DNA from 3 places in the Streptomyces sp. NPDC059788 genome. Region 1 is predicted to be linked to each of the others. Evidence: riboswitches for the same ligand, from Rfam matches in the RefSeq annotation. Region 1 holds a riboswitch; each other region holds the start of a gene.
What was found. A riboswitch is a leader RNA that binds a small molecule or an ion and turns the genes downstream of it on or off. The one in region 1 is predicted to bind cobalamin.
Positions count from the first base shown of each region.

Region 2: linked by a shared signal. The riboswitch ahead of metE (5-methyltetrahydropteroyltriglutamate--homocysteine S-methyltransferase) and the one ahead of ACFV57_RS11030 (CbtB domain-containing protein) in region 1 are both predicted to bind cobalamin.
Region 3: linked by a shared signal. The riboswitch ahead of ACFV57_RS19490 (HoxN/HupN/NixA family nickel/cobalt transporter) and the one ahead of ACFV57_RS11030 (CbtB domain-containing protein) in region 1 are both predicted to bind cobalamin.

Region 1 covers NZ_JBHWHY010000010.1:12,475-16,941, forward strand. The annotation lists gene ACFV57_RS11010 (hypothetical protein) at 1-129, shown strand, start outside; gene ACFV57_RS11015 (hypothetical protein) at 167-373, opposite strand; gene ACFV57_RS11020 (CAP domain-containing protein) at 714-1,379, shown strand; gene ACFV57_RS11025 (CbtA family protein) at 1,707-2,495, opposite strand; gene ACFV57_RS11030 (CbtB domain-containing protein) at 2,513-2,731, opposite strand; cobalamin riboswitch at 2,765-2,909, opposite strand; gene ACFV57_RS11035 (histidine phosphatase family protein) at 3,035-3,631, shown strand; gene tsaD (tRNA (adenosine(37)-N6)-threonylcarbamoyltransferase complex transferase subunit TsaD) at 3,945-4,467, shown strand, end outside.
Region 2 covers NZ_JBHWHY010000001.1:113,235-117,701, reverse strand. The annotation lists gene ACFV57_RS00795 (HAMP domain-containing protein) at 1-826, opposite strand, end outside; gene ACFV57_RS00790 (SDR family oxidoreductase) at 1,108-1,857, opposite strand; cobalamin riboswitch at 2,175-2,402, shown strand; gene metE (5-methyltetrahydropteroyltriglutamate--homocysteine S-methyltransferase) at 2,570-4,467, shown strand, end outside.
Region 3 covers NZ_JBHWHY010000020.1:137,746-142,212, reverse strand. The annotation lists gene ACFV57_RS19495 (VOC family protein) at 1-451, shown strand, start outside; gene ACFV57_RS19490 (HoxN/HupN/NixA family nickel/cobalt transporter) at 565-1,809, opposite strand; cobalamin riboswitch at 1,807-2,018, opposite strand; gene ACFV57_RS19485 (ABC transporter substrate-binding protein) at 2,321-3,451, shown strand; gene ACFV57_RS19480 (FecCD family ABC transporter permease) at 3,451-4,467, shown strand, end outside.

The DNA of each region.
Region 1 (4,467 bases):
GCGGCCGAGGAGGGCGAACGGGCCCTTCGCCATCTCGCGTCGATGGACGACGACCGGCGGCGCGCCTGGCTGGGCCGGTATTTCGCCTCGGCGGAGAGCTGCGACGCGCGGAAGGTTCCTCAGCTGTAGCGGGTGGCCCCTTCCCGTCACCGGTAGCCGACACGCCCTACCCCTGGCCTGCCTCCTTCCGCGCGTAGTGCGTGTCGGCGTCGGCGAAGCCCGCGGTGATCAGGTGGCCGGGGTAGTGGACGGGTTCGGTGCCGGCCGGCAGCCGGTCGCGGAGGACGGCGTACGGGCCCGCGGCGGTGATGCGGCCTGCCTCGCAGATCAGCAGCCCGTCGGGGTCGTGGACGAGAGCTTCCGCGGTGGCCATGTGCGGGCGGGTACCCGTTCCGGGTGGGGGTGGATCTGGCGTACGTCAGCGGGGCGGGCGTGCCGTACAGCCGAACGGGTCGGGTATCGGCCGCGGGCGACAGAGACGGGGGCGGGGACGGCAAGACTGTCTCCGGGCCGGGGAACGGGTCGGCTCCAGGCCGGAGATCGGCTTCGGGCCGGAGATCGGCTTCGGGCCGGGGATCGGTCCGGGTCCGGTGCCGACGCGGCACCGGCAGCCGTTCGGCTGCCGTGCGGCATCCGGTGGACGGTCTAACGGTGGCCGAAGGCAGTCGAGGACGGTCGATGACAGCCGAGGACAGTCGAGGAACAGGGGCCGAATGGGTGGAAGTGCGGGCAGGGGCGCGGGCGGGCGTGGCGCGGGCCGGAGGGCCGGGTGGTACGGCGTACGGGCGGTGGCGGCGGTGCTGGTCCTGACGGGGCTGACGGTGGGCGGGCCCGCCCTCGCGACGCCTGCGGGCGCGCGCCCGGGGCTGCCGGACGCCACGCGGGCGGCCCACGCGGAACACGCCGCGCGGGCGGCCCTGGCGCCACACGCCGCTCGGAAGGAACGCGCGGTCCGGGCGCCGGGCGCCGCCCATGTCCCCCGGGACGTCGAAGCGACCCGGGCGGCCGTCGTCCGGCTGGTCAACCGCGAGCGGGCGAGGGCCGGATGCCGTCCCGTACGGGCGCACCGTACGGTCACGAGGGCCGCGCAGCGGCACAGCGACCACATGGCGCGCGACGGCTCGCTCTCCCACCGGGAGCGCGGCGGCTCGGGGCCCGGCAGCCGGCTCTCGGCGGTCGGGTACGACTGGCGCCGGGCGGGCGAGAACATCGCGCGCGGCCAGCGCGGGGCCGCCGAGGTGGTCCGGGCGTGGGCGCGCAGTCCGGAGCACCGGGTGGTGCTGGCCGACTGCACGTTCCGGCACGCGGGAGTGGGGGTCAACAGCGGTACCGCCGACCGGGGCCCCTGGTGGACGCTGCTGCTGGCTCTTCCGGATTGACGGGATGCGGGGGCTGCGGGCTGCGGGCCAGGGGCTGCGGACTGCTTGAGGCGGAGCCTGACGGGCTTGGGGCGGGGCATCGCGCGAGTCTGATGGGCTTGAGGCGGGTCTGACGGGCTTAGGGCGGGGCTTTGGGGGGCTCTTAGGGGGGCGGAGCCTGACGGGCCTGAGGCCGGCCTGGACGGGGCCGGATTCCGCGAACCCAGCCCCCGAAGGGCCCGGCCCCCAACGCCGCCCCCGTACCGGAAGCGGCCCCCATCCCCCGTACCGGAAGCGCCCCCGCCCCGTACCGGAAGCTCCCCCGCTGTCGAACCTCAAGCGCCCCCATCAGCGCACCGAAGACACCACACCCCCACCCGAACCACCCTCACCACGTGCACCATCCGCACCACCCACAGCAGCACCCCGCCGCGCCCGAACAACCCGTTCCGCCAGTTCACCGAACAGCAGGCCGAAGGCGGCCCACAGAACGAGCTGGACGGCGAGCGCGGAGACCCGGAACTTCCACAGCAGCAAGGCGGGGAAGTCGGCGGGGAGTTCGTTGACGGCCGGCAGGAAGGCGTAGGCGAGTCCGACGGCCACGGCGAAGGCGGCCAGGGCGGCGACCGTCGCGTACCAGGTGCCCAGGCGGGGTGCGAGCCGCTTGCCGAGGATGACGGCGGCGACGGTCAGCAGCACGCTGAGGGCGATCATCAGGAAGTACAGCGCGGTGCGCTTGCCGATGGAGTCGGGGTCGCCGACGGACGGCGGGTTGGCCGGGTATTTCAGGAACGGTACGAGGTAGACCGCGGCGAAGGCGGCGCCGGAGAGCAGCAGGGCGGTGGCGCGGGGGCCGAAGCGGCCGGCGCGGCCCAGCGCGAAGCAGTAGGCGAGGGCGGCGATGCCGCCGAGCGCGACGCCGTACACCAGGACGCCGGTGGCCAGGCCCGCGGTGGACTGCACCGTACGGCTGACGACCTCCGCCTCGTGTTCGTGGGCGTGTGCGTCCTCGAAGGCGATGGCGGCGTCGACCTGGGGCTCGCCCAGCAGGTAGGCGACGAGCAGGGCGAGCAGGCCGGCGGCGAGGCCGGCCGCCATGCCGCGCACCAGGAGGGATCTGACGGTGACGGAGTTCATGTACGACATTCCCCCGGTCAGTGGCAGGGGAAGCCGAGCAGGTGGCGTCCGTCGTGGACCCACTCGTGCACGTCGGTGCCGGAGAGCAGTGCGGTGGCGCCCTGTTCGGCGCCGACGAAGTAGAGCAGGACGAGCATGAGGATGCCGCCGAAGACCGCCCACGGCAGGACCGTCCTGACGGGGAGGGTGGCGGGTGCGGCGGGGCCGGTGGTCGGCGGTGCGACGGACTGGGCCATGACAGAACCTCCTGGGGAACTCGCGTCCCGGTCGGGGAGTCGGGACGACAGGACGGGTCTGGCTCGTCCGGTGGCCCCGTACGGGACCGGTCCGGGCTCACAGTGGCGCGACCGCGCCGGAATTCCACCGGCTTCCGTCATGTCATCGTCAATAATCATCGGGAACGTACCGCGTGGCGGAGGCCGGGCCAAGAGCCCCCGGGCCACCGGAAAGGCGCACGGCGGCGGGCGAGCGCCCCGCTGGTTGCCTTGTGCGCCCTCAGGTTTCCCTGGTCGGGAGAGGTGCGCATGACAACTCGGGTGATGTTGGTCTCACCGGCCTTCGACGACGCCCTGCGCGCGGTGCGCTTCCCGGCCGACGAGCCGCTGACGCCCGGCGGGCTGCGCCGCGCCCGCGCCGTACGCGCCACTGCCGCCGCGCTGCCCGCCGACCGGGCCCTGACCTCCCCTTCCGCGCGCTGCCGGGAGACGGCGGAGGCACTCGGTCTGCGGGCGGTCCCGGACGCGGGCGCGGCGGGGTGCGCGATGGGCCGCTGGCAGGGCCGGACGCTGGACGAGGTGCTGGCCGCCGAACCCGCGGCAGTCACGGCCTGGCTGTCCGGCCCGGACAGCGCGCCGCACGGCGGCGAAACGCTCACACGGCTGCTCGGCCGGGTGACGGACTGGCTGGCGGGCCTCGCGGCGGAGGGCGGCCGGGTCGTGGCCGTAGTGGAGCCGGACGTCGTACGTGCGTCCGTGGTGTGCGCCCTGGGGGCTCCGCCCTCGTCCTTCTGGCGGGTGGACGTACCGCCGCTGGCCCTGACCGTGCTGAGCGGGCGGGACGGGCGGTGGAACGTCCGGGTCACGGGGGAACTCGGCGGGGAGGCGGTTTCCGCGGGGGCGTGTCCTCCGGGGGCGTGACCGTCGGGGCCGTGTCCCCCGGGGGGCGTGACCGTCGGGGCCACGACCGTCAGGGCCGTACCCCTCGGTCTCAAGACCGCCAGGGCCGTACCCCTCGGCCTCAAGACCGCCAGGGCCGCACCCCTCGGTCTCATGACCGCCGGGGCCGTCGGTACCGGGCCGCTCTCCGCCCCCGGCCAGGGCGGCCCCCCATAATCCTCACCCGGCCCCGTACGTACCGCCGTATCCTGGTTCGAGACGTGGTGTTGCACATGGGTTGCAATAACGAGACCGGTGACGAAGGAGCGGTGCCGTGGCATCTCCAGGCTCTCCAGTGGTGCTGGGGATCGAGTCCTCCTGCGACGAGACCGGGGCAGGCCTGGTCCGGGACGGGAAGCTGCTCGGGCACGCGGTGGCGTCCAGCATGGACGAGCACGCGCGCTACGGCGGCGTCGTACCGGAGATCGCGGCCCGCGCGCACGTGCACTCCCTGACGCCGGTGGTCCGCCGCGCCCTCGACGACGCGGGCCTGACCATGTCCGACATCGGCGCGGTGGCCGTGACCACCGGCCCCGGCCTGTCGGGCGCCCTCCAGGTCGGCCTGGCCGGCGCCAAGGGTCTGGCGTACGGGCTGGGCGTGCCGCTGTACGGGGTGCACCACCTCGCCGGGCACGTCGCCGCCGACACCCTGGAGCACGGCCCGCTGCCCGACCCCTGCATGGTGCTGATCGTCTCCGGCGGGCACACGTCCCTCCTCCTGGTACGGGACCTGGCGCGCGACCCGATCGTGCACCTCGGCGACACCCTCGACGACGCCGCCGGGGAGTGCTTCGACAAGGTCGCGCGGGTCTTCGGCC
Region 2 (4,467 bases), on a different contig from region 1:
CGAGCCGGCCCTCGGTACCGACCTCGCGCGCGACGCGGGTGACCTCGTCGGCGAACGCCGAGAGCTGGTCCACCATCGTGTTGATGGTCGTCTTCAGCTCCAGGATCTCGCCCCGGGCGTCCACGGTGATCTTCTGCGACAGATCGCCCCGGGCGACCGCGGTGGTGACCTGCGCGATGTTGCGCACCTGCGACGTCAGATTCCCGGCCATGAAGTTGACCGAGTCGGTCAGATCCCGCCACGTACCGCCCACGCCGGGCACCTCGGCCTGCCCGCCGAGCCGGCCCTCGCTGCCGGCCTCCCGGGCCACCCTCGTGACCTCGTCCGCGAACGCCGACAGCTGGTCCACCATCGTGTTGACGGTGTTCTTCAGCTCCAGGATCTCGCCCTGCGCATCGACATCGATCTTCTGCGACAGATCACCCCGGGCCACCGCGGTGGCCACCTGCGCGATGTCGCGCACCTGGGTGGTGAGGTTGCCGGCCATCACGTTGACCGAGTCGGTCAGGTCCGCCCAGGTGCCGGAGACGCCCGGGACCTCGGCCTGGCCGCCGAGCCGGCCCTCGCTGCCGACCTCGCGGGCCACCCGGGTCACTTCCGAGGTGAACTGGGACAGTTGGTCGACCATGCCGTTGAAGACGGTCGCGATCTCACCGAGCAGCCCGTCGGCCCCGTCCGGCAGGCGCGTACCGAAGTTTCCGTCGCGTACGGCCGTGAGCCCCGCGAGCAGCTGTCGCAGCTCCGGTTCCCCGACCCTTTCTCCCGTACGCGCCGACTTCGTCCGCACCGCCGGACGCGCGCTCCCGCCCGCCGTCTCAGCAGCCATGACCCAACCTCGTTCCACTTACCGGACCCCCTGCGCAAGGCACGACGGCGCTGTGGCTCCTGCTTCGGAAGGCGCGCACACCTGTGCCTCACGCCGACACCTCGTGACCTTGCCGCACGGCAAGTACCGGCAAGACTACCCCTGGGCATCACAACGGAAGACATGACGACCTCACTTTTCGGGTCCGTCCGCCGCGCCGGGGCCCCGGGCGGTAATGCCCGTGTGGACGCGGGAATTCACCTCCCACAGGTTCGATCACGATCCGGGGGCCGCTGCCGTACTCACGGGGAAGCGCGCAGCCAGTCGTCGAAGCGGATCGCGGCCGTCCGGGCACGGCCCTCGTCGGGGACGAGGCTGCGCTCCGCCAGCTCGGAGCCGAAGTAGCGGGCGTGCGGATCGGGCACGACCTCGCGCGGGTCGTGCCACGCGCGCAGCGCTCGGGCGACCAGCTCGTCGAAGCGGAACCGCTCGGGCCCGGCCACCTCGACCACGCCCTTCAGCGGGGCGGCCCCGGCGGCCCCTGCCACCGCTTCGGCGACGTCCTCGGCCGCCATGGGCTGGAAGAGCACCGGCGGCACACGCACGAGGTCGCCCTCGGTGGCGGCATCGGCGATGCCCCTGACGAACTCGTAGAACTGCGTCGCCCGGACGATCGAGTAGGGGACCGCCCCTTGGGTGATCAGCCGCTCCTGGGCCGCCTTCGCCCTGAAGTACCCGTTGCCGGGCAGGCCGTCGATGCCGACGATCGACAGCGCCAGGTGGTGCGACACGCCCGCCGCCGCTTCGGCGGCCAGCAGGTTGCGGGTGGAGGTGGTGAAGAACTCCAGCACAGCCGACTCCTCGAAGGACGGCGAGTTGGACACGTCCACGACCACCCGGGCTCCGGCCAGCGCGGCGTCCAGGCCCTCGCCGGTGAGGGTGTCGACGCCCGTGCCGGGCGCGGCGGCCACCGCCTCGTGCCCACGGCCGGCGAGCTTGGCGACCACCTTGCCGCCGATGAGGCCGGTGCCTCCGATGACCACGATCTTCACGTCGCGTCCTCCTCGCTCCGGGGTGACCACGCGTCAGGACTGCCGGGTCACGCGGCTGCGCGCGCCACTGCGGTTCCTCGTCGGCGGCCAGACGTACATGGGCCGCTCCGGCACGTCCTCACGTACGCGTTCTCCGGGGTGGCCGGAGGGCTTCCATTGTTCAGCGCCCCGGCACGCCCGGTGAGCGCCGATCCGGACACACCTCCGGCATCCCGCGGGCCGTTCCCGCGCAGGTCGCGCGGCCCGGGGCCGCACCCGTGTCCCATTTCACGTACCGCCATGTGAACAAGGGTGTCCGCGCGGGGCGTGATCGATCTACTCTGGGCGGTGCAGCTGGTTCGCCCTGCCCGCCAGGCAGACGCGTCGTAAGAGGGAACCCGGTGGGAATCCGGGACTGCCCCGCAGCGGTGAGCGGGAACGACCGCCGTCATACGCACTGGATCCGGGCCGCGGATCCGGGAAGCGACGGCCAGTAGGGGCCCGCCGGGAGCACCCGGCAGGCGCGCCCGCGAGTCCGAAGACCTGCCCGTTGCCCGGGTACGCCCACGCGTACGCGGACACCTCCGGTGACCTTCGAGGGCGGGTCGGCGTGTCACAGCAGGCGGGCATGGGCGTCCTCAGGCGCCCTTCGGTCCGCCCGATGCGTCACACCTTCGCGTTCTCGTCCCGTCACCGGGGCTCGGAGAAGATCACGCTCGCGAAGGAGAGTTCCGTGACAGCGAAGCCCGCAGCCGCGGCAGCACGGGCCACCGTGTACGGCTACCCCCGCCAGGGACAGCACCGGGAACTGAAGAAGGCCGTCGAGGGCTACTGGAAGGGCCGCGTCACCGCGGACGCCCTGCTGGAGACCGCCCGGGACCTGCGCCGTTCGAACTGGCGGCAACTGGCCGACGCCGGCCTCCACGAGGTGCCGACCGGCGACTTCTCGTACTACGACCACGTGCTGGACACCAGCGTCATGGTCGGCGCCGTCCCGGAACGGCACCGCGCCGCCGTCGCGGCCGACCCCCTGGACGGCTACTTCGCGATGGCGCGCGGCACGCAGGACGTGGCGCCGCTGGAGATGACCAAGTGGTTCGACACCAACTACCACTACCTGGTGCCGGAGCTGGGCCCGGACACGGTCTTCGCCGCGGACTCCGGCAAGCAGGTCGGCGAGCTGCAAGAAGCGCTCGCCCTCGGTCACACCCCGCGCCCGGTCCTGGTCGGCCCGGTCACCTACCTCCTGCTCGCCAAGCCCGCCCCCGGCGTCGCCGCCGACTTCGACCCGCTGACCCTGCTCGACCGGCTCCTGCCCGTCTACGCGGAGGTCCTGGCCGACCTGCGCGCGGCGGGCGCCACCTGGGCGCAGCTGGACGAGCCCGCCCTGGTGCAGGACCGCACCCCGGCCGAACTCAACGCCGCCGAGCGCGCCTACCGCGACCTCGGCGCTCTCACCGACCGGCCGAAGCTGCTGGTCGCCTCGTACTTCGACCAGCTCGGCGAGGCTCTTCCGGTGCTGGCCAAGGCCCCCGTCGAGGGTCTGGCGCTGGACTTCACCGAGGCCGCCGCGGGGCATCTGGACGCGCTCGCCGCCGTGGGCGGGCTGCCCGGCAAGCGCCTGGTCGCCGGTGTCGTCAACGGCCGCAACATCTGGATCAACGACTTCGAGAAGTCGCTGGGCACGCTCGGGACGCTGCTGGGCCTGGCCGACCGGGTCGACGTGGCCGCCTCCTGCTCCCTGCTGCACGTTCCGCTCGACGCCACCGCCGAGCGGGACATCGACCCGCAGGTCCTGCGCTGGCTCGCGTTCGCCCGGCAGAAGACCGCCGAGATCGCCACGCTCGCCCGCGGACTCGCGCAGGGCACCGACACGATCGCCGCCGAACTGGCCGCCAACCGCGCCGACCTGGCGTCCCGCGCCGGTTCCGCGATCACCCACGACCCCGCCGTACGCGACCGCGCCGCCGCCGTCACCGACGCCGACGGCCGCCGTTCGGCCCCGTACGGGGAGCGGGCCGCCGCCCAGCGGGCCCACCTCGGCCTGCCCCTGCTGCCGACCACCACCATCGGCTCGTTCCCGCAGACCGCCGAGCTGCGCACCGCCCGCGCCGATCTGCGCGCGGGCCGCATCGACGCGGCGGGGTACGAGGAGCGCATCAGGACCGAGATCCGCGACGTCCTCGCCTTCCAGGAGAAGGCGGGCATCGACGTCCTCGTGCACGGCGAGCCCGAACGCAACGACATGGTGCAGTACTTCGCCGAGCAGCTGACCGGCTACCTCGCCACGCAGCACGGCTGGGTCCAGTCGTACGGCACGCGCTACGTCCGGCCGCCGGTCCTCGCCGGTGACATCTCGCGGCCCGAGCCGATGACGGTGCGCTGGACGCAGTACGCGCAGTCGCTCACCGACCGGCCCGTCAAGGGCATGCTGACGGGCCCGGTCACCATGCTCGCCTGGTCGTTCGTCCGCGACGACCAGCCGCTCGGCGACACCGCCCGCCAGGTGGCGCTGGCCCTGCGCGACGAGGTCGGGGACCTGGAGGCGGCCGGCACCTCGGTCATCCAGGTGGACGAGCCGGCCCTGCGCGAGACGCTGCCGCTGCGCGCCGCCGGCCGCGCCGCCTATCT
Region 3 (4,467 bases), on a different contig from region 1:
GCGTGCCGTGTCCTTCTACACCGAGGCGCTGGGATTCCGGGTGGAAACCGAAGTGCCGGGGCGGGCCGCGTTCCTCAGGGCCGAGGGGACGGACAACGACCACGACCTCGGGCTGTTCGCGGTCGGCGCGGCGGCGCCCGGCCCCGAGCACGGCCGGGTGGGCCTCTACCACCTGGCCTGGGAGGTCGGCACCCTCGGGGAACTGGCGGACATGGCGGCGGAGCTGGCGGGCCGGGGCGCGCTGGTCGGCGCCACGGACCACCTGGTGTCCAAGTCGCTGTACGCCAAGGACCCGGACGGCAACGAGTTCGAGGTCATGTGGCGCGTACCGCGAGCGGACTGGCCGGGCGCGGACGAACCGGACCGGCTGCGCCCGCTCGACCTCGAAGCCGAGCTGGCGCGGTGGGGCCGGGACCTGAAGACGGGCGCGGCGGCCGGCTCGTCGACCTGAGGGGCGGAGGGGGCAGAGGAGGGCGAAGGTCCGGGTGGGGGCGGCCGAACGGCCGGCCGTACGAAACGGCCGGCCGACCGATCCGCCCAGACCATCGACCGGCCGTACGCCGGTCAGGCGCCCTTCCGGGCCCCCTCCCGCGCCGCCTGGGCAGCGCTCCCGGCCTCCCCCGTCCGCGCCGACCAGCGCTTCTCCACCCCGGCCAGCCGCCAGTACGCCAGGGCCGCCGCCCACACCACCACGAACAGGCCGACGATGATGAACCCCACGTTGTCCAGGTCGATCGACGAGATCCAGCCCGTGAGGCCGTCCTCCAGGCCCAGCTTCTCGTGCAGGACGGTGACCAGTTCGATGGTCCCGATGAAGAAGGCGACGGCGATCGACAGACCGGTGATCGTGAGGTTGTAGTAGACCTTGCGGACCGGGTTCGAGAACGCCCACTGGTACGCGAAGTTCATGAACGTACCGTCCAGCGTGTCGAACAGGCTCATCCCCGCCGCGAACAGCAGCGGCAGGACCAGGATCGCGTACCAGGGCAGACCGGCCGCCGCGCCGCTGCCCGCCATCACCATCAGCGTCACCTCGGTCGCGGTGTCGAAGCCGAGGCCGAAGAGCAGGCCGAGCGGGTACATCTGGCCGGGCCGGGTGATGGAGCGGGTGAAGCGGCCCAGGACGCGGTTCATGAAGCCGCGGGAGTCGAGGTGCTGTTCCAGCTCCGTCTCGTCGTACCGCCCCTGCCGCATCGCGCGGAACACCCGCCAGATGCCCGCCAGCGCGACGAGGTTGAGCGCGGCGATGAGGTAGAGGAAGGTGCCGGAGACCGTGGTGCCCACGGTGCCGAGCACCTGGTGGGTGCTCGAACCGTCGTCGAGCAGGGTGCCCGCCAGCTGCGCGCCGCCGGCGACCAGCGCCGCCATGGCGACGACCACGCTGGAGTGGCCGAGCGCGAACCAGAAGCCCACCGAGACCGGGCGTTTGCCGTCGGCCATCAGTTTGCGGGTGGTGTTGTCGATGGCGGCGATGTGGTCGGCGTCGAAGGCGTGCCGCATGCCGAGGGTGTACGCGGTGATGCCGAGGCCGACGCCGAAGACCTGTGAGCCCACCGTGTAGTGCCGCGGCACCACCAGGAGGAAGAGCACGCCGAAGGCGACGACGTGCAGGGCGGCTATGACCGCCATCAGCCCCGCGGTCCGCACGGTGTCCTGGCGCCGCCAGCGGAACCCGGACGGAGGGGGAGGGGCGGCGGAAGGGGAAGAGACCGTGGGGGAGGCAGGGGACGGTGAAGGGGACGGGGACGGCGAAGGGGAATCGGCGGACAGGGGCATCCGGTGGTCACGCTCCAGCACCTCGTGGATCAGTTCGTGAGATGCCGTGGCCGGTCTCCTGGCTGACGGGTGTACGCGCCCGCCCCGGCCTTCCCGGCCGCGGGTGCGGCCAGTGGCTCCGTACGGCCGCCGGGCGGGTACGGAAAGGGGGGAACTTCCCGATCACAGTGGCGAGGGCCGCTCCGGCCTGGACCCGAAGGTCGTCACCGGTCTTCCCGTACACCACGGCCCGGACACTCTAACGCCCGGTAGCGGCATGGTCATCGGATCAATGCGGCGGGAACCCGGGGCGCTGTCCGCTCGACTACCTGGTCCCGGGCCCGCACGGGCGGGCCGCCGGGCAGTCGAGAGGCAGGAGAGCGGACGTATGCGTCCTCGCGGGGAGTTGGTGCAGACGGGGAACGAGAACCGGTCGGTACCGAGGAGACAGTCGGTACCGAGGAAACGGCCGGTATCAAAGAAACGATCGGTGCCGGGGAGCCGGGCGATTGCCGGGAATCAGCCGGTGTCGCGCGGCCGGTCGGTGCCGGGGGCGGTGGCTGTGCTGGTGGTGGCCGCGCTGGTCGCAGGATGTGGCAGCGCCGACGGGCGTACGGGTGCGGGCGCAGCGGCGGGACAGGGTGGCGCGGACGGGCAGGGTGGTGCGGCCGGCGGATTTCCCGTCACGGTCACCGATTGTGACGGGCGGCGGACGACGTTCTCCGAGGCACCGCGGAAAATCGTCACGAGCAACGCGTCGAGCCTGGAAATGCTGCTCCGGCTGGGAGCGGGCGACCGGGTCGTCGGCACCGGATTTCCGCCGGGGAAGGGCACGTTGCCGTCCGCGCTGGACGCCGGGGCACAGCGCGTTCCGGTGCTGGGGAAGACGGTGATTCCGAAGGAGAAGCTGCTCGGCTCCGGCGCCGATCTCTATATCGACACGTTCGCTTCCATGGGCAACATGGGCGGGGCCGCGACCGGACCGACCGAGTCGGAATTCGCGGCTGCGGGCATCAAGCACGTGTTCCTGGCGTCGACGGCGTGCGCGCCGCGGAAGAAGGTCCCGCAGCGGGACCTGTCCGCGGTGGAGGGCGACATCCGGCGGCTCGGGCAGGTCACGGGCACCTCACAGCGTGCGTTGCAGCTGGTGGCGGAGATGGAGAAGAAGGTTTCCGCGGTGCGCAAGGCCGTCGCGGACGTGCCCGCGGAGAAGCGGCCGACGTATTTCCTCTTCGATTTCGACGCGGGGACGAAACAGCCCGTCGCCGTCTGCAACCGGCAGGTGGCGAACGCGGTACTGACCGAGGCCGGCGCACGGAACGTCTTCGCGGACTGCGACGGTGATTTCCGGCGGGTGTCGTGGGAGGACGTGGTCGGCAAGGACCCGGACTGGATTCAGCTCGCCGTACGGAACCGGGGAAGTGCCGCGGCGAACGAGAAGGCGTTCGACGCGGCCGAGAAGTTTCTCCGAGGTTTTCCGGGTACGGCTGGACTGCGGGCGGTGAAGGAAGGGAAATTCCTGCGGATCGGCTCGGAGCAGACGACCATCGCCGGGGTGGGCAACGCGGATACGGTGCGGCGGATCGCGGAGACGCTGTACCCGGACCGCCTGGCCAAGGCGGGGGCCGGAACCGGAACCGGGGCCGGAGCCAAGACGGAAAATGGGGCCGGGACCGGAGCCGGGGCGGGTCGTTGATGGCGCCCTCTGCCGTCGGACAGGCTGAAGGAGCCGAAGTCGCCGGGGACAGGGGGAGGGAAGAGCCGGGCCGGGCCCGTACCGCTTGGCTCGCACTCGGGCTGCTGCTCGCGCTCCTCGTCGCGCTGACCGCGGCCGTCGCGCTCGGTGCCACCGACATCGCTCCGGCCGAGGTGTGGTCCGTGGTGTTCCGGAGGCTGGGCGGGCAGCCGCCCCGGCCGGGGACGGACGACCTGATCATCTGGCAGCTACGGGTCCCCAGGGCCCTGCTCGCCGCGCTGGTCGGCGCGGGCCTCGGGCTCGTCGGTACGGCCACTCAGGCCCTGGTGCGCAATCCGCTGGCCGACCCGTACCTGCTGGGCATCTCCAACGGCGCGTCGCTCGGCGCGGTGGCCGCGATCGTGCTGGGCGCGGGCGCCGTGGCGGGGACGGGCGGGGTGTTCGGTCCGGACGGCGCGTTCGGCCTGGGCGGGGGCCTGGGGCTGTCGCTGGCCGCCTTCGCCGGGGCGTTCGCCTCGTTCGCGCTGGTGTGGACGCTGGCCCGTAGGGGCGGTGGCTTCGCGCCGCTGCGGCTGGTGCTCGCCGGGGTCGGCATCGGTCAGTTCCTGGCCGGGTTCACCAGCTATCTCGTACTGCAGGCCGGGGACGAGCAGCAGACGCGCGGTGTGCTGTTCTGGCTGATGGGCAGCCTCGGCGGCGCCACCTGGGGCACGCTCGTGCTGCCGGCCCTCGCCGTACCGGCCGGGCTGTTGTTCCTCCAGGCACGTGCCCGCGCGCTGAACGCGCTGACCATGGGGGACGAGACGGCGGCGAGCGTGGGCGTGGACGTCGTCCGGCTGCGCCGGCTGCTGTTCGTGGTGACCAGCCTGCTCACCGGCGTGCTGGTGTCGGTGTCCGGTGCGGTCGCCTTTGTGGGGCTGATGGTGCCGCACCTGTGCCGCCTGATCGTCGGCGGCGACCACCGCAGGCTGCTGCCGCTGGCCGCGTTGACCGGGGCGCTGCTGCTGGTCGTGGTG